Regions from separate parts of the Pseudoalteromonas sp. S3776 genome, predicted to be linked through region 2. Evidence: predicted binding sites of a transcription regulator. Region 2 holds the regulator's gene; the other holds the start of a gene.
The links. The regulator LexA, encoded in region 2, represses DNA repair genes until DNA is damaged. The targets are predictions, from matches to a motif close to TACTGTATNNNNATACAGTA.
Positions count from the first base shown of each region.

Region 1: uvrD (DNA helicase II) is a predicted target of LexA. The motif match lies at 7,238-7,257, and genes of this name have one in related genera.

Region 1 is NZ_PNCU01000079.1:183-10,743, forward strand. It holds one part of gene CWC16_RS19100 (IS630 family transposase) at 1-366, shown strand, start outside; one part of gene CWC16_RS19100 (IS630 family transposase) at 368-934, shown strand; gene CWC16_RS19105 (NAD(P)H-dependent oxidoreductase) at 1,303-1,959, shown strand; gene CWC16_RS19110 (chemotaxis protein) at 2,008-2,856, opposite strand; gene CWC16_RS19115 (tRNA(Met) cytidine acetyltransferase TmcA domain-containing protein) at 2,915-4,978, opposite strand; gene uvrD (DNA helicase II) at 4,956-7,121, opposite strand; gene CWC16_RS19125 (hypothetical protein) at 7,434-7,658, shown strand; gene CWC16_RS19130 (YacL family protein) at 7,773-8,141, shown strand; gene CWC16_RS19135 (dUTP diphosphatase) at 8,225-8,848, shown strand; gene yrfG (GMP/IMP nucleotidase) at 8,849-9,496, opposite strand; gene nudE (ADP compounds hydrolase NudE) at 9,559-10,131, shown strand; gene cysQ (3'(2'),5'-bisphosphate nucleotidase CysQ) at 10,124-10,561, shown strand, end outside.
Region 2 is NZ_PNCU01000014.1:25,398-37,857, reverse strand. It holds gene ctaD (cytochrome c oxidase subunit I) at 1-981, opposite strand, end outside; gene coxB (cytochrome c oxidase subunit II) at 981-2,123, opposite strand; gene lexA (transcriptional repressor LexA) at 2,595-3,212, opposite strand; gene CWC16_RS06770 (PaaI family thioesterase) at 3,390-3,830, shown strand; gene CWC16_RS06765 (hypothetical protein) at 3,841-4,221, opposite strand; gene CWC16_RS06760 (DUF7218 family protein) at 4,453-4,704, shown strand; gene CWC16_RS06755 (hypothetical protein) at 4,848-5,549, shown strand; gene CWC16_RS06750 (endonuclease) at 5,606-6,265, shown strand; gene CWC16_RS06745 (S41 family peptidase) at 6,376-7,995, shown strand; gene CWC16_RS06740 (hypothetical protein) at 7,995-8,363, shown strand; gene hmpA (NO-inducible flavohemoprotein) at 8,424-9,605, opposite strand; gene CWC16_RS06730 (NnrS family protein) at 9,626-10,858, opposite strand; gene CWC16_RS06725 (hypothetical protein) at 10,858-11,127, opposite strand; gene norR (nitric oxide reductase transcriptional regulator NorR) at 11,287-12,460, shown strand, end outside.

The DNA of each region.
Region 1 (10,561 bases), on a different contig from region 2:
GGTAATAGCAGAACCGATATTGCAAAACGTCTTAACACAGCACGAAGTAGTGTTAATAAATGGGTTTCTAGTTATCTAGAGCATGGGCTGGATGGTTTAGACAATAAGCCTATTCAAGGACGCCCATCAAGATTGCAACAGCAACAACTTGAACAGCTGTCTGAATTTATAAAGCGCACTTATACAGAACTTCAAGGCGGCCGCCTTACTGGTGAAGACATTGTGCATTACATTAGCACTGAATTTGGCGTTCATTACCACTTAAATCATGTCTATAAAATTCTAAAGCACCTTGGCTTTAGTTGGATCACAAGTCGCTCTAAACACCCAAAACAATCATTACAGAGCCAAGAAGCTTTTAAAAAACTTCCAACTGGAAACGATCCTTCACACACCAGGGCACCTTCCTCTTGATCGTATCGACGTATGGTTTCAGGATGAAGCACGATTTGGCCAGCAAAATCCGACTACGCGTATTTGGGCTGAAACAGGCACTCGGCCACGGATTGTAAAACAACAGCAATTTGACTATGGATACTTATTTGGCGCGGTATGTCCAGCCACAGGCCAGACAGAAGCGTTAGTAAGCCCATTTGTAAATAAAGAAGCAATGACGCAGCACCTGAGCCAGATATCAGACGCGACACCTGTTGGAAGGCATGCTGTAGTGATAATAGATGGCGCAGGCTGGCACACATACGATACAGCTGCAGAATTTAAAAACCTAACCCTGATAAAGCTTCCACCTTATTCACCCGAGCTAAATCCAATAGAGCAAGTATGGAGCTGGATACGACAACATTGTTTATCCAATAGAGTGTTTTCGGGCTATGACGAAATTGTCGATGAGGTTTCAAAGGCATGGAATCACTTTATTTCGATACCAGATCGAGTGAAGAAAATGTGCAATCGGGAATGGATTAAATTGATTTAATCTTTATGCGGAATGGTATTAGCTATCAGCTGCACAGCGTCAACCAGTACTCCGACTAGTAATAGTTGGCTTTTTTACGAGTGCAGGAAAGCCAGTTCGTACATGTGATACATATTTATTTAAGCTCATCATATAGGTCGATCGAGCTAATGCCGATGCTAAAAAGCGTCGATTATAATTACAGTGTCCTTATTTCACGAGCAGGGTTACCCGCAGCAATAAAACTGTTACCCAAAATGATATGGGTTTGGTCTATTATCAATTTTTTTTAGAAAGTCTTTTAACTATTCTGCTAATTATCAATTGGCATCAAGTACTATAGACTTGCTCCATCTTGTATTTACACACCTCACAAAGTGGAGAAAAGCATGTCTCATCAGATTATTAAAGACTTACATAACCGTTATACGGCTAAAAAGTACGATGTGAACAAACGTATTTCATCAGCAGATATTGACGTAATTAAAGAAGCTATTCGCTTGTCTGCTTCTTCGATCAACTCTCAACCTTGGAAGTTTGTATTGGTAGAAAGTGACGAAGCAAAGCAGCGTTTATACGATACATTTGCTAACAAGCATCAATTCAATCAACTTCATGCAAAAGAAGCATCGCATACGCTGTTATTAGCTTATGATCCTAAATTTACTAAGGAGAAGTTTGTTAAACGTGTGGATGTCGAAGTGAGCTCTGGTCATTTACCAGTAGAGTTACGTGAGAGCTTTATGGGTGCTTATGCTTTTGCAGAAATGAATACAGATGAAAATGGCTATAATGGCAGCTGGACTAAAGCACAAGTTTACCTAGCACTGGGTAACATTATGCATACACTGGCGCGTTTAAATATTGCATCTACACCCATGGAAGGTGTTGACCCAGAGTTAATTGGCGAGAAGTTTAGCGAAGAGCTAGATGGCCATATTTGTGAAGTGGCACTTGCAATGGGTTACCCTGTTGAAGAAGAAGACTGGAACTTTGGCAAACCTAAAGCGCGTTTATCAGTTGAAGATATTATTGCTACTGTATAAAGTGTTGCTATAAGTTAATTAGCCGAGAATCTTCTCGGCTTTTTATTTTTAGAATAAACCATACGCTTGTGTTTCTTCGTCTTTCTCTTGTGCTAAATGATCAGGTCTAAATATTGCGCTAGGGTCTATTAAAACACTGTGTTTTTCGGCTAGCTTTATTAGCCCTCGCATCATACCTTTGGTTTGCGGGTCTATATCAAAGCCTACTTCGGTTAATTTATCGAGTGGCTTAATGTCTTCTTTTTTATAATCTATATTGTCCTCTACTTTATCTACTAGTAACCCGATATGTGGGTTGAGCCCGTCTTTAGTAGTAAAAACAATAATAGGTTTATAGTCGAGTGTTATTTGCTCTTTTGCCGCATCAAACAGTCGTTGCAATTGCATGAAGCTGTTGCGCTTTATACTCGCTACATATTTACTGGCTTGTTTATAGTCTTGCTCGCTATGAGCACTAACTGCCTGATCTGTTGTTGTAACTAGCGCTTGAAAAGGCTCATCAAGTTTTTCTATGATAGTTTTTAGGTCACTGTTGTCGGTTTTAAACTCTTTATAAAATACGGCGATGTTGTGCAGCTGAGTTTTATCGTTCGTTATTATCTGGCTATGCTGCGCGATGCTTTTTTCAAATTGGCTAAACCAATCATTAAGCGAGGTTTGCCAGGTTCTTAGCTCATTAAGTGCTTTTTTATTACTTTGCTCTGTAGAGCTGCCATTTAAAATAACACCTAGGTCGAACACTGGCGTAGGTGTTTCCATGTAGTCTTTTACACCAATAAAGCTCTTATTGTTATTTGGCAATGTAGTGAGGTTATTATCAAACCGCTCGGTGAGTAAAATATCGAGAATTTTAAGTGAAATGGTTTTACAGCCCACTTGAAAGTTTATGAATTCCATACCTTTATCTTTAATTGCCTTGTAATGCTTTAAGGATAGAACAAAATAGATAAATAGCTTAAAGGTTGGGTGGTTTTTTAATTAGTGATTTAACAGCGAGTTTAAATTGTTGCTCTAATGCTTTTTTCCCACTTAAGCGGTGTTGTTTGATTAGCTGCTCATTATTGTGGTTTTGTAATACCATTTGTATCAGCAAGTGGCGAACTTCACTTTTAGTTGCCATTAGGCAGGACGGTGAGTGGTTAAATAAATACCATAGTTTTGGCGCGGTATTAAAGCGATTTATTGTACTAATTGGAGTGTTTATAGGTGGGCTGGGCACGCTAGATTCATCGCTAAATTTACTTATTAGCTCACTGACTAACTCACTGTCGAGCTGGCTAAAGTGCGTTAATAAACCATAAAACAAATCACTTTTAAATTGCTGAGTTAAGGTATGTAAGCCCTGCGGGGATGTGTCTAATGCTTTAACAACAAGGGCTGAGTGCTCACCGGTGCTTTTATCTCGCTGATAACCTAGCTTAACAGTACTAAAGCCTTGAGATTGCCAAAAATGTAAAAGCCCGGCTGTAGCCCCAAAACTTGCACCTATATAACTACAGGTGGGTGTTAGCTGATGCTGGCAATGCGCTAGTAATGCTTTACCTACGCCTTGTCGATGCAGGTTAGGTGCAACAGCTATACGAATAACGCGTGCGCTTTGTTTTGTTAAATAGCTTGGCTGTGCGCTTAATTGCGCGAGTAATTGTGCCATTAAATGCCCTTGTGGGCGCCGCTCACCACTGATTACTTGCTTAGCTAACTCTGCATCCATACCGCCTTCAACGGCTATTAAACACACTCCCACAACATGCATCTGGCATCTACTAATAAACAGTCTTTGCGCTGGGGCATCAAGAAAGTGGCGTAAATCGTTAACACTGCTTTGATAATGGGCAAGTGCGAGCAGCGCAACTATTTGCTGCAGTAAAGGCTCATTGTCAACGAGTTGCTGTTGAGTGACTTCAACGTGCTCAATGCTACTTAATGCGGGCGGGTATTCGTTATATTGTGCATCTAAAGCAAAGAGTGTGCGTACCTGTTGCTCAAGAGGGTCGCCCTTAGCAAAACGTATAGGGTCTTCTAAGTTTACAACTTTTGCCGCTTTGTAATTTGCTTTTATATGTTGCGTAAAACGAATGGTATAGCCTCGGCCATTACCCTCGTAACCTACCAAGGTGCTTGCAAAGACTATACGCGGGTAGTGCTTTAACATGGCTAATAGTAGTGGTACAGGGATTGCGGCGGCTTCATCGACCAGTAATAGATCACAAGGCGGCAACTGATTAAGCAGTGCATCTGGGGCCATGTACTGTAAATTAGTTAAATGTTTTTGCTGAGCCTTGTATTCAACCTGTAAGGTTTTAGCTAAATGCTTAAAACAGCTATGGGTGGCTCTGAATTGTGTTGCGCATACAATGATTTTTTTATCATGTAATGCTGCGGCTGCCAGACCAAGCGCGGCTGATTTTCCGCGCCCTCTGTCGGCATTAATAATTAAAGGCCTGTTCGCGCGGCCTGTGGCCACCTTAATTATTTGTTCAACGCATTGTTGCTGCGCCTGATACTCAATTTTATTTGTTACATTGCTTTTGATCGGCGGCTGTTTAAAGTCAGTGTGTTCATCAAAGTGTATGACGGGTAGCGTTTGTAAAAGGCGAGAAAAACGTAAATTAAAATAGCTTTGCCGATTACTACTTCCATGAGATTGCACGCTTTTAAGTGCAGGGTCTTGCCAAGAGGCTAAACGTTGTAAGTCAGGCAGTAATAAAAATAACAAACCGCCTGCTTTTATGGTACCGGCAAGGGCAGCAAGTTTATCGGGGTAAATGCCACTATAGCCATCATAAACGGCATGAATAAACTCTTGCCCAAGTAGTTCATGGGTATGCTCAGGCCAACTTGAATTAGCAATGCCGCTGTTTGACAGCAGCTTTACATTATCTGAGTCTGTTAATGCGCTTAGTAGCTCGTAGCACCAAGCGGCTTGGCCTGTAATAAGTACTAACTGACGATGTTTTGCGTCAGTTAGTTGCTGTGTTAATTGTTCAACATAGTGCTTATACAGCTTGAAGTCGTGCATATGCGGTCACTAGCCATTTGCTGCCAAGGTCGTCAAAGTTAACTTGTACACGCGATTGTGCGCCACTGCCTTCGTAATTTAGCACAGTGCCAATACCAAATTTAGCGTGCAGTACACGTTGACCTAAGTTAAACCCACTTTCTTCAAAAGCTGCATGGCTTACTGACGCGCTAAAGCGCCCTGCAGCAGGTGGTCGCGATACCTGCGTTTTAATACGAATTTCTTCTACGCAGTCTTCGGGTATTTCGCGTAAAAATCGTGATGGGCTATGGTACTTTTCTTGGCCGTATAAACGGCGGCTTTCGGCATGGCTTATGTAAAGCTTGTCCATTGCACGGGTCATACCCACGTAACAGAGGCGGCGTTCTTCTTCTAAGCGCCCTGATTCTTCATTACTTTGCTGCGATGGGAACATACCTTCTTCAACGCCCACCATAAACACAAGTGGAAACTCTAATCCTTTAGCAGAGTGAAGAGTCATCATTTGTACAGCGTCTTCGTGCTCATCCGCTTGGCCTTCACCAGATTCAAGTGAGGTGTAGGCTAAAAAGCCCTGTAGTGGTGAGCTAAACTCTTCTTCTTCAGGGAGCTCGTACTGATCGCATGCACTGATAAGCTCTTCTAAGTTTTCTACGCGAGCGCGGCCTTTTTCGCCTTTTTCAGCCTGATACATAGCCATTAAACCAGACGTTTGAATAGTGTACTTGGCTTGCTCTTGTAGTGTCAGGTCGCTGATTTTATCTTCTATGTGTTCTACCAACTCTACAAACTTTGTAACAGCGCTTGCCGCACGACCCGATAAATGCTGTTGTTCAACAATTGCTTTAGCAGCGTACCAAAGAGGCAGCGACTCAGCACGCGCACAGTCGCGTATATGGCTAAGTGTTTTATCGCCAATACCGCGCGCAGGGGTGTTAATTACACGCTCAAATGCGGCGTCGTCTTGGCGGTTTCCTACCAATCGTAAGTACGATAGCGCGTCTTTAATTTCTTGACGTTCGAAGAAACGCATACCGCCGTAAATACGGTATTTTAAGCCTTCTTGAAGCATGGCTTCCTCGAGTACACGAGATTGCGCGTTGCTACGGTATAAAATGGCGGCGTCTTGCAGCGCATTACCGGCATTTAACCAGCTGCGTAGCTTACTACTTACAAAGCGGGCTTCGTCTAGCTCGTTAAAGGCTGCATAAATTGATATAGGCTCGCCTTCGTTGCCATCGGTCCACAAGCTTTTACCCATGCGCTCTGCATTGTTTTTTATAAGCGCATTAGATGCTTTTAGAATGGTTGCGGTTGAGCGATAGTTTTGCTCAAGGCGAATAGTTTCAGCATCAAAATCGGTTAAAAAACGCTTTATATTTTCTATTTTAGCGCCGCGCCAACCGTAAATACTTTGGTCATCGTCGCCTACAATCATAATGCTTTGCGTATCGCCTGCAAGTAGCTTTAACCATGCGTATTGAATGGTATTGGTATCTTGGAATTCGTCTACCAGCATGTGGGCAAAGCGCTGCTGGTAATGGCGAAGTAGCGTAGGGTTATTTTTAAGAACCTCGTAGCTACGTAGCAGTATTTCTGCAAAATCGACTAAACCAGCGCGGTCACATGCTTCTTGATAGGCTGCATATACACGCAGCATCATTTGCTCGTTTATATCGTAGGCTTGAATATCTTTAGGACGCAGGGCTTCATCTTTCTTAGCGCTGATATACCAGCCAAATTGTTTAGCTGGCCATTTTTTATCATCAATATTCATTGATTTTAATAAGCGCTTGATCATTCTTAGCTGATCGTCAGAGTCTAAAATTTGAAAGGCTTCTGGTAGGTTTGCTTCACGATGATGAGCGCGCAAAATACGGTGTGATAAACCATGGAATGTACCAATCCACATGCCTCCCACGGGGGCTTTTAGGGTTTCTTCAACACGGGTGCGCATTTCTTTAGCGGCTTTATTAGTAAAGGTAACCGCAAAAATACTATAAGCAGAAGCTTGCTCAACCTGCATTAACCATGCGATACGATGAACTAAAACACGTGTTTTACCCGAACCAGCACCTGCTAATACCAGCATGTTTTGTAGTGGGGCTGCAACGGCATCGCGTTGTTTGTCATTTAAGCCATCGAGTAATTCAGAAACGTCCATCGTTACGCCTTTTCAATCAATAATGAGAGGGAGTATAACAGGTGTTTTTGTTAGGCTAAATAAAATACTGTTTTTATGAACAGCTATTCTAAAAATACTTGTAAAACTAGTTGCTTAACTGTTTATTCATGCTGTTAAGTAACTGTAATTAAGAATAAAAATAATCAAATTGACCTATATTTAGTAAAAAAGACTAAATCAGTTATTTTATGCTAGTTTAACTAATTGATTTTTAAGCTTTAAAAAATTGGCATAAAGTGTGATAGTAAGTAAATAACTAAAATTTAAAATTAATTAACTACAGAGGTGAGTATGGCTGATCAAGGTTCTGGCGGTAATGTAATTGCGGCGTTGTGTAATATATTTTTTCCTGGTTTAGGGCAACTGGTACAAGGGCGTATTTTAGCTGCTATCTTCTTTGCGCTAGCTATTATAATTAGTTACGCACTTATTTATGTATTGGTAGGCTTTGTACTGGTGCCTATTATTTATTTATGGTCGATTATAGATGCTGCACGTTTTAGATCGCGAAGTTAGCTTTTATGCCACCTATTTAAATAGCGCCCATTGGCGCTATTTTGCGTTTTAGGGGCAGTGTTCAGGGCTATTTATGGGTATAATTAGTGCATTAGCGTTTTACAAGTAAAAATTATGGAATATCAATTTATACGCGACCCTATTAGCGGGCTGCGCATTAAAATAAGCAGCGAGCATGCCCTAATTGGCCGCTGGTTAAATGAAGAAATTGGCAAAGAAAAAGTGGCGATGGTACAAGCACTTATCAACTCAGTTAAAACAAGCTACGAGCCAATAACGTTAAAAGGCCAAGAAATAGACTTAATACTCTCTAAAGACGAAGCCTTATTTGAAGCCCATGCCCTACACCAAGACAGTGAAGACTTAGTTGCCTATCAAGATGATGACTTAATGCTTGAAGAAAATGGCCTAGTGAGTGGTTGTGGCTTTGAAGATTTTATAGATTTAATTGAATCTTGGGCTGATTTTAGCGGCTCAAAGTAAAACCAGAATTATTAAAATAGTGCTGATGCATTGCGCTTTTTTTATCTGTACTATTACACCAATCAAAAACGTCAGGAATGAATATGTCTGCCAATTTAAATAAGCTAGTCGTTATGCTAGAAATGCAAAATGCCATGAATACTAAGGTTCATGAGCAATGGTTTAGCCAAGGTTTTGAGTGGTATAGAGCCATTTGGGTAGAGTGTGCAGAAATGCTAGACCACTACGGTTGGAAGTGGTGGAAAAAGCAAACCCCAGATACTGAGCAAGTCATTTTAGAATTGGTTGATATATTTCACTTTGGTTTATCGCTAAGAATAGACGGCACTACAAGTTATGAAGCGTTAGCAAAGCAGTTAGAGCAGCAACTTAATGCGCCTGAGCAAGCTGATGACTTTAAACAAACACTTGAAATATTAGCAGCATCAGCCGTTGCTGATAAAACCTTTAACGCCGCTGCATTTGCAGGCTGTATGGCGCAAATTGGTATGAATATAGACGATTTATACCGAGGTTACGTAGGTAAAAATACCTTAAACTTTTTCCGCCAAGATCATGGCTACAAAGATGGCAGCTACATTAAAGTGTGGAACGGTCAAGAAGATAACGAGCATTTGGTTGAAGTCGTAAAAAGCCTTGATACCGAACATGCCGACTTTGCAAAGTTAGTATACCAAGGTTTGGAAGCTCGTTACCCAAAAAGCTAATTATATAATAGTGCGGTAGTCGGTTACGTTTAAGTAATCGGCTATTACATTATGTGGTTGCTTACTATCAGGGTTAGCAACCGCAAGTAAATGTTCAATGCCGTATTCTCGGGCTGCATTTAAAACAGGCACACTGTCATCAACAAACAAAGTGCGCTGCTTATTAAACCCTAAGTCTTTTTGTACTTGATGCCACAAACTTTGCTGCTCTTTACTCACGCCGTATTGGTGGGTCGACACCACGCCATCTAAATAATTATCTATCGCGGTGTGCTCAAATTTAAGCATTACATTTTCTGGGTGAGCGTTAGTTAACAAAATCAGCTCTTTACCTGCTTTTTTTAGCTCGGTTAAAAAGTGAGGTACATCTTCGCGTACTTTTATTAGGTGTTGGGTTTGACGTTTTAGTTCCATTATCGGCAACTTTAACTGTTCTTCCCAATAATCTAAACAATACCACTGTATTTGGCCACTTACCGCTTGGTAGCGCTTGTGCATATCGGCTTTCGCTTCATCAAGGGTTATATTGCGAGTGAGTGCAAGTTGCTCAGGAACAACATTAAGCCAAAAATGACTATCGAAATGTAAATCGAGTAATGTTCCGTCCATATCGAGTAAAACGGTATCGATTTTTGACCAATTTAGCATGGGCTTTTCCTTGTGAAAAGTTTATGATTAAGCACAACTGCCATGATAGCAAAATAACGCCAATGACACAGAAAAAGCACCCAACTCCACCGCAAATTATTAGTAATAATATAGTTGCTAAAAGCCGTTTATTTACTGTTGAATCATTAGAGCTTAAGTTTTCTAATGACGAAGAGCGCCAGTATGAGCGAATACGTGGCGGTGGCCGTGGGGCTGTAATGATTGTGCCAATAACTGCGGACAACGAAATGCTACTGGTACGTGAATATTGTGCAGGCACGAACGACTACCAATTAGGTTTTCCTAAAGGCTTAATAGACCCAGGCGAAACGCCCCAACAAGCTGCAAACAGAGAGCTTAAAGAAGAAGTGGGTTTTGGCGCCGAATTTTTTGAGCCATTAAAAGTTGTATCAATGGCGCCAAGTTACTTTAACGCAACTATGCATATTTTATTTGCTAAGCAACTATACCCGCAAACGTTGGAAGGAGATGAGCCTGAACCGCTAGTGGTTGTTAAGTGGCCATTAACAGATTGGCAGTCATTATTAGAGCAAGACGATTTTACCGAAGCTCGCAGTGTTGCCGCTTTGTTATTATTAAATAAGTATTTAGCGTCTGGAGCTGCAAATGAATAAACTACTAGAGCCTTGTATAGAGCTTGCACAACGAGCAGGCGATGCCATTATGGCTATTTATAAAAAAGATGATATTGGCCAACAAGAAAAGTCAGACGCTACGCCCGTCACAAAAGCAGACTTAGCGTCTAACGATGTGCTCGTTGCTGGTTTAAAAGACCTTGCGCCCGAGATTCCTATTATGTCAGAAGAGACACCTATTCCGGCACTTGCCCAAAGACAAGATTGGCAACGCTACTGGTTATTAGATCCGATGGACGGCACGGGCGAGTTTATTTTAGAAAGTGGTGACTTTGCCGTTAATATTGCGCTTATTGAAAATAACCATCCCGTTTTAGGTGTGATCCACTGGCCAGCAAAAGGCATTACTTACTTTGCTACTGCTAATCAGGGGGCATTTAAACGAGAAAATGGTAGCGATACAAAAATG
Region 2 (12,460 bases):
CATGGTCGCGTACATAAAAAATAGCTCGCCAGCAACGGGCATACCGGTCGTAAACATATGATGCGCCCACACTATAAAGCTTAGTAATGCGATAGAAGAAGTGGCGTATACCATGGAGGCATAACCAAATAGTTTTTTACGAGAGAACGTAGGCACGATAGTCGAAATAATACCAAAGGCGGGTAAAATCATGATGTACACTTCGGGATGGCCAAAAAACCAAAATATGTGCTGAAACATTACCGGATCGCCGCCACCTGCTGCATCAAAAAAGCTGGTTCCAAAGTATTTATCGGTCAACACCATAGTAACCGCTCCGGCCAATACAGGCATAACAGCAATTAATAAAAATGCGGTTATTAGCCATGTCCAAACAAATAATGGTAGCTTCATCCATGTCATGCCTGGGGCACGTAAGTTAACAATGGTCACAATCACGTTTATTGCGCCCATAATTGAGCTAATCCCCATAATGTGCACTGCAAACACAAACATTGCGGTGTTATCGTTACTGTACGTTGTAGAAAGCGGCGCATAGAACGTCCAGCCAAATGCGGGGCCGCCTCCAGGCATTAATAACGATGCCAATAAAATTAAAAAAGCGAAGGGTAAAATCCAAAAGCTCCAATTGTTCATTCTGGGCAGTGCCATATCTGGCGCACCAATCATGAGCGGTACCATCCAGTTAGCAAGCCCCGTAAAGGCTGGCATTACAGCACCAAACACCATAATTAAGCCGTGTACTGTGGTCATTTGGTTAAAAAAGTGAGGATCTACCAATTGTAATCCTGGCTGAAATAACTCAGCCCGAATAACCATAGCCATTGCACCACCAATTAAAAACATCGCCAGCGAAAAAATTAAGTACATGCTGCCAATATCTTTATGGTTTGTTGTATATAACCAGCGTTTAAAACCTTTGGCTGGATGGTGGCCGTGGTGAGCGTCATTGGCGTGTGGTTGTTCTACTATGCTACTCATTAGTTCGCCTCCCCATCAGCATCAAGTGCTGCCTGAATTTCACTAGGTTGGATAACATCACCCGTATCGTTACCCCACGCATTGCGTTTGTAGGTAATTACTGCCGCAAGTTGCTTTATAGATAACTGCTTTGCAAATGCCTGCATTGCGGTGCCAGGACGGCCATGAATTACAATATCTATATGATCTTTTATATCACCAAGCACAATGGGGCTGCCTTTAAGCGCTGGAAACACACCCGGTAACCCCATACCTGTTGGCTGATGACACGCAGCGCAACTTGCCATATACACTTGCTCACCTAGCGTCATTAACTCTTCTTTAGGAATCGTTTTCTCAAGTAGGGCTGCATCGGCTAATGCCGCTTTCTGCTTAGCTTGCTTAGCATCTGCAAGCCACGCGTTAAAATCCTCTTGTGACTTAGCTTCAACTACCACGGGCATAAAACCATGATCTTTACCGCACAGTTCGGCGCACTGGCCACGGTAAATACCCTCTTCGTTGATGTTGGTCCACGTTTCATTAATAAACCCCGGGTTGGCATCTTTTTTAACGGCAAAATCAGGTACCCACCAAGAGTGAATAACATCATCAGAGGTCATTAAAAAACGCACCTTTTGATTAATTGGCAGTACTAAAGGTTTATCAACCTCAAGTAAGTAATTAGGGTTTTTATTAGCAAGGTTGGCTATTTCGTCTTGAGGGGTAGACAAAATAGAATAAAACTCCACGTCTTCGCCCATATATTCATAATGCCACTTCCACTGTGATCCAGTGATTTTAATGGTTAAGTCGGCCTTACTGGCATCTTCCATTGCAATCAAGGTTTTAGTGGCAGGGATTGCCATGGCAATTAAAATAACAAACGGAATGGCAGTCCAAAGAATTTCTACTTTGGTACTTTCATGAAATTGGGCAGGAACTGCCCCTTTAGATTTACGGTGATGAATTAGTGCCCAAAACATAATTGCGAACACTATCACCCCAATCACACAACATATTAAAAATATTGTCATGTGTAGCTGATATACATTATTACTTATATCGGTTACGCCCTTGCGCATATTGTATTGGCTATTAGCCAGCACTTGCTGCGGGAACATAATCAATACAAGCCACAAGGCAGAGGTCAGTTTACCCATGTGACGGCTCCTTTGATGCTATTGCGAATGCAAAGCGAAGAGGCATACGGCTTAAACGCCAATTCGTTATTTTTATTATTTAACCAACCTAATTTGTTTTGATTGGTATAGCTGCGTCAACAATGAATGTGTATTTGTGTGTTCTCAAAACCAAAAAGCTGTGAGTTATTGTTAGCCCAGCACATTAATGATTAGCTAAAAAACGTACAACAAGCAAGTTTTAGTATAAAAAACAAACAAGTTGTATTTTAAAATAAGCTTTAATTACGCCAGCTTAAACACAAGTTAGTTGCTAAATAGCGAGTAAAACTAGGGGTGCATCATATAAAAGAGGAGTTAAGTGCGAGTGCAAAAAAGTTTACAGGCTAAATAATTTTAGGGCGCTTTGAGGTAGCGGAAGGTCTTTCTTAAAACAAAAATGCACACTTAAAAGTGCGCATTTATAAAAAGTTACTTAAAAATAGTTAAAAATTACATCCAGTCGGCATTTCTTATTACGCCAACAGCTAAACCTTCAATATTAAAAGATTCGTTTTCAAGGTCTACCTCTATAGGCGTAAACTCTTCGTTTTCGGCGTGTAATAATACTTTTCGGCCTGCTTTTTCGAGGCGCTTTACGGTTACGTCTTCATCTACCCGCGCAACCACAACTTGGCCGTTTTCAGCTGTTTGAGTACGGTGTACAGCAAGTAAGTCGCCGTCCATAATGCCTATATCTTTCATACTCATACCGTTAACACGCAGTAAAAAGTCAGCGGCAGGTTTAAACATAAGTGGGTCTATTTTGCAGTGGCTCTCAACATGTTCTTGCGCCAAAATAGGCGAACCCGCTGCAACTCGACCTATTAATGGCAGACCTAGTTGCTCTGGCTCTTCTTCTTCAACCAATTGAATACCACGGCTTGCGCCTGGCTTCATTTTAATAACACCTTTTTTGGCAAGCGCTTTTAAGTGCTCTTCTGCGGCATTAGCACTTTTAAAACCTAGTGTTTGCGCAATTTCGGCACGTGTAGGAGGCATACCAGTGTCTTTAATAAAAACTTTTATTAGTTCGAGTATTTGAGCTTGGCGTTTAGTTAATGGTCGCATACAACTGGTTTTCCATACAGTACATTTAACTGTGAGTATATACAGTTAAATAAAAATCGCAAATTTAAATTGCGCTTTAAAATAGCTAAACACACCGCACTTGGATATATTTTAGGTAATTACAGACGTTCAGTATTTAAAATGCTATAAATTTGCTTTCAACATAAAGGAGTAATTATGAGTATTTGGCACCAACCCATCACTTTAGAGCTTTGCAAACAGTTAGAGGAAGGCATTGACGGCCAAGGCACATTAATGAAAACCATGGGTATTGAAGTCACAGAAATTGGTGACGATTACCTAGTTGCCACAATGCCAGCAATTCCTGAGCATCATAACCCTATGGGGATGGTACATGGTGGTGCAAATGTAGTACTTGCCGAAACAGTAGCAAGCTATGCTGCTAATTTTGTTGTCGATTTTACAAAGTTTTATTGTGTAGGGCAGGAAATTAGCGCAAGCCATTTAAAAGCATCTCGCAATGGTACTTTAACTGCAACCGCTAGGGCTTTTCATATTGGTAAGCGTAGTTCTGTGTGGGAAATAAAAATAACAAATAGCCGCAATGAGCTGTGCTGCGTATCAAAAATGACCGCAGCAGTTGTAGAGCGCAGATAATTACTTATTGTTATTTTTCGATAGGATAAATAGTAATTTCCATACCTGCACCAATCGCAGATATACGTAGCAGTGTGTCTGCATGTAAGGCTTGGTTAAAACATTTAGGCGACGTGCCCGATTCAAAGCCAATATCAAACGTTCTTCGCGAGCAGCTGAGCCATTGTTTAAGCGCATTACGTGAACACGACTCAATAAGCTCGCACAAATGGTTAATCGCTTTATCTGGTGTTGATATTTCACCTGAGGCTTCAATACGCGCAAGTTGACGATATTCGTCTTTGTCATAATGCAAAACCGTCGCGTTTTTCTTTAAGTCTGCCACTAAGGCGCTAATATCATGTTTAGACTCAAGCTCTAGATCTACATTTAAAAATTGAATTTCCGACATTGTCTGCTTTTTACCCTCTTATAGTTTCATCGCAAACTTTAACGCAGTTTTACTTTTATACCAAATCAACTAAGCGGTAAACATGGCTTTATTAATAGAAAATACCTATTTAAACGCCATTGGCACCTAATTTGCCTTATTAAACGGGTTAGGCTAGTTAAGCACAAATTTAGCGTTTATGTATGAAAGTTATACACACACTGTGTAATTAAAAGCTGTAGGAGAACAATAATGGTAGATCATGGTCCGCAAATTAAAAATGATGAACAGTACGATGCACTTCGCGATGAAGGCATGAGCAAACAAAAAGCCGCGCGAATTGCTAATAGTAATACTCATAAAACCGCAGTTAAAGGCGGCAAAGCCTCAAAGTATGAGAAGCGCACTAAAAAACAGTTATACGATCAAGCAAAAGAGGTAGGCATTAGTGGCCGCTCAAAAATGAGCAAACAAGAGCTAATAGATGCCCTGCGTGAGCATTAAACGCAGCCTCACTGATTTTTTATCGCTCCTTTTTATTATTTTTATAAAGTTAGAGTAAGCTTATGAATAACTGCGACAAAATGTCGCAGTAAAAGCATGGGCAGCTGTAATACACTAACGCTAAAAATAATAAGAAGCACAAAATGAGAAAACAACTCTTTAAGCGCGCACGAAAACTTCATAAGTGGCTAGGCTATTTACTTGCCTTACAAATTTTAGCTTGGCTTTTAGGTGGCTTAGTAATGAGCGCGATACCACTTGAATACGTACATGGTAAGCACCTTGCAAAACGCACACTTACAAACCCATTTACACAAGCAGACTACTCCACATCACTCGATAATATTACGTCACAAGTGGCTAACCCCACTCAAATAATATTTGAGCACTTTTTAACTACCCCGCTTATTACTGTTATTAACAGCACCGAGCAGCAAAGCTTTAATGGCTTAACGGGCCGCCCTTTTAAGCCACCCACTAAAATACAAATCACCGCTAATGCGCAGGCTCATTTGCTCATCGACGCTAAACCAGTAAGTACCACATTTTTAAAACAAGGGACTCGAGAGGTCGGATACAAAACAAATGTGTGGCAAGTACAATTTAAAGACACCTTTAATACCACGCTGTATTTAAATGCAATTAACGGCAAAGTAATTACTGTTCGCAGCACTCTATGGCGTATATTCGACTTTTTTTGGATGCTGCACATAATGGATTACGACGAGCGAGAAGATTTTAACAACCCATTACTAATCAGCTTTGCAGCCACCAGCGTGCTATTTTGTTTATGCGGCATGTTGCTACTTTTGCAAAATTTAAGGCTTAAAAGGATTTTTAAATAGGTTTATATTTTAATTTCAAGGCCTTAAACTAGCGCCTCCTGTAGTTCACGTATGTGATGGATATGCTTAAATTTATTTTAGCCTTTGTGGCTTGTTGTATTTGTTTTTCGGCATCGAGTGAGGAATTTACCCGTTTTTCAACGGCTAAAAGGCACTTAATTAAAACCCTGCCTAATAACGCCAAAAGCCTCTACTGCGGCTGCGACATTAAAAAACAAGGTAAAAAACTAGTGCCAGATCCAGCGGGTTGTGGTTATGTGCCTCGTAATACATTTACCCGCTCAGGCAAAGTAAACCAGCGCGCTTTACGTATTGAATGGGAGCACATAGTGCCCGCATGGGAATTTGGCCACCAGCTACAATGCTGGCAAAACGGCGGACGTAAAAACTGTCGAAAGGTCAGTGCCAAATTTAGAAAAATGGAAGCCGACATAAACAACTTAGCCCCCGCTATTGGCGAAATTAACGCCGATCGCTCTAACTACCGCTTTGGAATGCTGAGCGAAAATGCCACTCAATATGGCCGCTGCCAGGTAAAGGTTAACTTTAGACAACGCGTAGTAGAGCCGCCATTTTATGCCCGCAAACGCATTGCCGACACCTACGCTTATATGCAAAAAACATATGGCTTAAAAATATCAGCCAAACAACAAAAGCTATTTGATGCGTGGAAAAAACAAGCATTTGCAGATAAAAGCAGCGCAAGCAAGCTTTAACACAAGCGAAATGTTATACACTCATTTACATAATTTAGAGTCTAATACGTTGAATAAATGAGCGGGTGTTGTAGTATTTTAAACAACTTATTTACAAAAAGTAGTTCTGTATGTTTAAAAATAACAAAGCATCACTCGCTATTATTGCTGCACTCTCAAGCCTAACACTTGCTGGCTGTGGCGGTGGTAGCAGCATGAATGAAACGCCCGCTCCAGTCATCACACCTCCTGCAAGCACAGCCCCAACATGGACGGCAGGTGTATTTGAGCCATCGGATGAGTTAAAAAACTTTTGCGAAAACCCACGCACAGGTAACGATCCGTTTAATAATAATGAGCCTTACCCAGACCAAGCCGGTTCAGCACTTTACGAAAAGCTTTGGCTTCGCTCGTGGAGCAATGAAACCTACCTTTGGTATGATGAAATAGCCGATAACGACCCTGAAAACTTTGCTACAGTGGCCAGTTATTTTGCCCAACTAAAAACCGAAGAACTAACCGACTCTGGTGATAAAAAAGATAACTTTCATTTTTCAGAGCCCTCCGAGGACTACTTTCAAGAAGCACAATCAGGTGTAACCTCAGGCTATGGCATAAACTGGGCATTTATAGGCGACCCAGCTGATAGAATTTTGCGTGTTGCCTACCTAGAAGATGACTCACCAGCAAGCCAAATTGGTTTTCAACGTGGCGATACGGTGCTCGAAGTTGATGGCGTAAGCATTAATACCAGCACACAAGCAGGCGTAGATACCCTAAACGAAGGCTTATTTAGCCCCACTAATGGCGACTCGCACACCATCGTTGTGCGCAGTAACGATGGCGCTGAAAAAACCTTTAACGTAACGGCTGGCAACATAGAACAAACGCCTGTACAAAACGTAAAAACCATTACCACCGAAAATGGCACTAGCGTAGGGTACATGCAGTTTAATAGTCATATAAGTATTGCTCAAGAAGGCTTAATTGCGGCGGTTAATAAATTTAAAACCGATAACGTAGAAGAACTTGTTATTGATTTTAGATACAACGGAGGCGGTTTATTAGCGCTTTCTTCGCAGCTTGCCTACATGGTAGCCGGCAGTGCTAATATCCAAAACCGTATTTATTACCAAACTCAGCGAAACGACAAGCAACCTGTAGAGTCACCTTTCCCGTTCATAGATGAAGAAATTGATTACTCAACCTTTTTTAGCACCGGTGATAACCTACCCGACTTAAACTTATCTAAAGTGTATGTGCTTAGCACATCAGGCACCTGTTCGGCATCGGAAGCCTTTATTAATGGTCTAAAAGGCATTGACGCCGAGGTAATACTCATTGGCGACACGACCTGCGGTAAACCATACGGTTTTACTCCAACACATAACTGTGGCACCACTTATTACACCATTCAATTTAGTGGCGTAAACAGTAAAGGGTTTGGTGAATATGCAGCAGGGTTTACGCCTACGCCAACACCGCAGTTTGATGCGGATGTGAAAGGTTGTGTAGTGAGTGATGACTTCGACAATCAATTAGGCGATCCAAACGAAGGGATACTCTCTACTGCGCTTTACCATATAGATAATAACGGCACGTGCCCTATTAGCACCGCCTCTGCGAGTATCAAAACGCAAATACAAAGCGCGGCTGGCGATAGCAAGCAACTATTACCTCTAAACGCACCTAATGACTTTAACCGTGGCAATATGGATTTAACATGGCCTACGTTAAATAAGGATAAGTAATGGCTAAACTACTGGCAATATTAACCTTATTATTTATTGGAGGCTGTAACAGTATGAATACTGCCACTGCCAAGCCTGCACTACTTACCGAGGTAAACCCAGGCGTTATAGCCACGCTCCAGCAAGCGATTATAAAAGCGAAAGGCGGCACACTAGTTACACTGGCCGACACCGTTTTTACCAAACGCAGTGAGCTTTTACTAAGCCATGGTACAAGTAAAGATTCAAATGGCATGCCCATAATGGGCGCGCATAATATAAAGTCTGAAAAATTTGTTTTACAAATAATTGCCGAGCAGTGCGTGCTTTATTATCCTAAAAAAGATCTTACTATTGAGCTTAAAAACGTAAGTTGTAAAGCGCAATAAAATACTATTAACAAGGCACACAGCATTAATACTGTGTGCCTTTATCATTTTTCACTTGGTTTATAAGTCTTGATGCGGACCAAACACTTCGTAATGAATATGCTCGTTTTTAACGCCTAGTGCCAATAACTGGCTTTTCACAAACGCCATAAAACCAGCGGGGCCACATAAGTAAAAATCGCCATTTTTAAGAGGTAACTGTGTTTTTATGGCCGTTAAATCCATTAGCCCAGTAAAATCAGCCCCATCACTGCTTTGATTAAACCACGTTATAGTTTGCAAGCTGTTATAAGCCGTACTTAACTCATTTAAATAGCGTGCAAACGCGTGCTGCTGAGTATTTTCGCACGCATGTAAATACATAATATTTTGCTTAGGGTTATCGCTTAATAACGTTTCGAGCATTGCAAGCATTGGCGTTTGCCCAACACCTGCTGAAATAAGTACTGCTGGGTTTGTGTTATTACGTAAAAAGAAATCTCCTGCAGGCGGGTATAGTTCAACTATGTCACCTTGTGTTAGTGAGTGTAAATAATTAGATACCACACCAGGCTTTGGCTGTAGCTCTTTTTTAACACTAATACGGTAGTTTTTACCGTTACTTTTTTGCGAAATAGAATACTGGCGAATTTCTTCATATTCAGCGCCCTCTGGCTTAACTTTAATACCTAAATATTGACCAGGTTTATGGGTAATAACGGCCTCGCCATCGACCGGCGTAAATGTAAAGCTTGTAACCAATTCTGATTCAGTTTGCTTGCTGGTTATTTCAAATTGGCGAGTACCCGCCCAGCCACCGAGTGTGTTTTTACTATGCTCATATAAAGCCGCTTCTTCGGTAATACAAATATCAGCAAGCAGTGCGTAAGCTTCACGCCATGCGTATTCTACATCTGGCGTAAACTGCTCTGGTATTAGCTCTTTTAAGGTGCCAATTAAATGAGCACCAACAATGGGATAGTGCTCTGGTAAAATATTTAAACTGGTGTGTTTATGGTTAATGCGCGCTAATGCCTCTTTTAACACCGCTAAATTATCAATATTTTGGGCGTATGCCGCTAAGGCGTTAAACAAAGCAAATTGCTGGCGGCCGGTGTCCTGGTTGGTCATATTAAAAATATTTTTAAGCTCTGGGTTATGGCTAAATAGTCGCTTATAAAAATGATCGGTCACAACCGTGCCAGCCTGTGCTAACAGCGGAACAGTGCTTTTAACAATTTCAATGGTTTTATCAGATAACATAAAATAGTCCTATAGGTAAGCTAACCACGACGCCCATCAACACGACGCCGCGTTAATATAGGTGTGCAGTAAATTAAAAATAATAAAAAAGCCACTAACCACAGCAAGGCACTTATTTGCCAAGCAAAGTGTGGCCAAATAATTAAGGGGAGTATTGAGCGCGTAATCGCTGCTACCAGCACTAGCAAAAAAGCAACAGATATATATTTAGGAGTATTAAGCGTGCGCCCTGTATGACCAAGCGATACACGGGTCATCATAGATAAAATCATCATCCCTATTGTGCCAATAGTGATAAGGTGGAGCGCGTCTTTGAAGGGGATTACGCTTGTGTAAAAGCTCAGCGCAATTAGCAATAGACCAACACCTAAAGCAAGATAAGAAAAATGCAAAGACCATAATAAAGGCACTTTTAGCACGTTTGCATGCCACCAAATCTTTGCACGAATTAAGTGAAGCACTGCCACTATTGCAACAATGAATGCAGGGCTAATTGAGCTTAAAAATAACTTGCTGATAAAAAATAAAGTTATTGCCAGTATTGATAAATACAGCAGTGCTTTATCAATTTTAGGAGTGCGTATTTGCTCACTAAATGCTAAGCCCCTAGCAGTAAAAAAGGGAAGCACCCTTCCTGCAACAATGCCGACCAGTAAGCTAATAACGAGTACAGCGGTGTCAACCACAGCCAATGCAAGCTGCATGTTGTTATTTAAAACAAGGAGTAAATAAAGTGTATTGAGGACGCACAACACGCTTAAAATAGCTAAAAACTGATAGTTATTTTTACTGCGTGCTGTAAATAGCATATTAGCCAGTGCCGCAATTGCACCTAGCCACCATGCTAGCTGTAGCAAAATGACAAGCCATAAATTAGCGTTAGCAAAATTTGGCATCTCTATAAAAAACGCTAAACGCGCACTTACCCATATTAAAGTAAGTAGCATAAGTGCTTTACCACTTATGCTTTCAACGCCTGTCCACGTTTGTGCCGCCGTAAGTAAAAAGCCTACAGCTACTACGCCAGCAAAGCCAAATAGCATTTCGTGCGCGTGCCAAAGTGTGGCTGGTATTGTTAAATGCCAATTAGCATGGCCTGTTAAAATAAGTAACCAATAACCTATTGATAAAAATGCCAGCAAACCGCCTGCTAAAAAGTAAGGTCTAAATGCAAGCATCCATAACGGCCATTTAGTTACTTGATAAATAGCTATGCGCGCCGGCACTGGCTCTGTTAAGTTTAGTGGGCGCATTAGCGTACTTCCTGCCCTAAACCATGCTGGGCAACACAACGCAGTACATAACTAACTTTTAAAATAGCTGCCACTACAATAGTGCCAATATGCGCTGATATTTGTACCTGCATCGAAAAGTACTCTGCATATGGGTAGCTAATTAAAATGCTCACAACCATACAAACAGCGCTAAGCCCTAATACGGCATTAGCAGTAAATAAAAGCGATTCAAAAAATGAGCCTAACTCAATATTGTTGCTTACATTATTTATTGTAAGTGTGTTCATAACGACCCCGTAACTATTAACGTTACTTAGCTATTACACATACTGTGCCAACAAAATAAAGTTATACTATTCAGTGCTTTAAATAAAAACGCTTTACAATTTGAGTCTTTATGACACACTTCAATTTAATTCATAAAAACACGAATAGGTCATTTTGACATGAACCAACAGTTCAACCTTACCCAAGTGGCTTTAGAGCTTGCCCAAAGCACCCTGCACGAGCACAGCTTTGATCAATTATTGGCAACGGTTGAACGTGTAATACCTAGCGATGCCAGTGCATTACTTGTCATCCAGGGCGAGCAGCTTAAGCCCTTAGCTATTAAAGGTCTGATGCCCGACAGCCTTGGCAGACGCTTTAAAATAGCAGAGCACCCACGATTAGCAGCCATTTGTAGCGCAAGCCACGCATTACAATTTGCACACGACTGCCCACTGCCCGACCCATACGACGGCTTACTGCTGGCTAAAACGGGCGATATTCCTGTGCATGCCTGTTTAGGCTTACCCCTTTATGATAAAAATGCTCTACTTGGCGTACTCACGTTTGATAGCCTTAACGCACATGCCTTTAGCAGTATCAGCACAGATACGCTAAGCACCTTACAAACGCTGTGTAGTGCACATTTTAAAACGGCTCTAGAGCTTGCCCATTACAAACACCATGCGCAGCATTCAAGTGCACTTGTGCAAGAGTTAACGCGTGACGCGCTTACTCGCGATGGCGGTGAAATAATTGGCCAAAGCCCAGTAATGCAAACGCTTAAAAACGAAATAAAACTTGTTGCGGCCTCTAACTTTAGTGTGCTGGTGTTAGGAGAAACGGGCGTAGGAAAAGAGCTAGTAGCGCGTAATATTCACTTAAATTCTGCCCGTAAAGATCAGCCACTCATTCATTTAAATTGTGCATCACTTCCCGAAAACCTTGCAGAGAGTGAGTTTTTTGGCCACGCCAAAGGCGCTTTTACTGGCGCACAAAATGCCCGCCAAGGTAAGTTTCAGCTAGCTGATGGCGGCACATTATTTTTAGACGAAATTGGCGAGCTGCCATTGGCTATGCAAAGCAAATTATTACGTGTGTTACAAAGTGGTGAAATTCAAACCGTTGGTGAAGACACACCAAAATACGTAGATGTTCGAGTAGTGGCTGCCACTAATCGTGATTTAAAGCATGAGGTAGCACAAGGCCGCTTTAGAGCCGACTTATATCACCGGCTAAGTGTTTATCCTATTACCGTACCGCCACTTAATAAACGTGAGCACGACATAACCCTACTCGCGGGTTATTTTATTGAGCAAACAGCCCGTAAATTAGGTATTAAACAATTAAAGC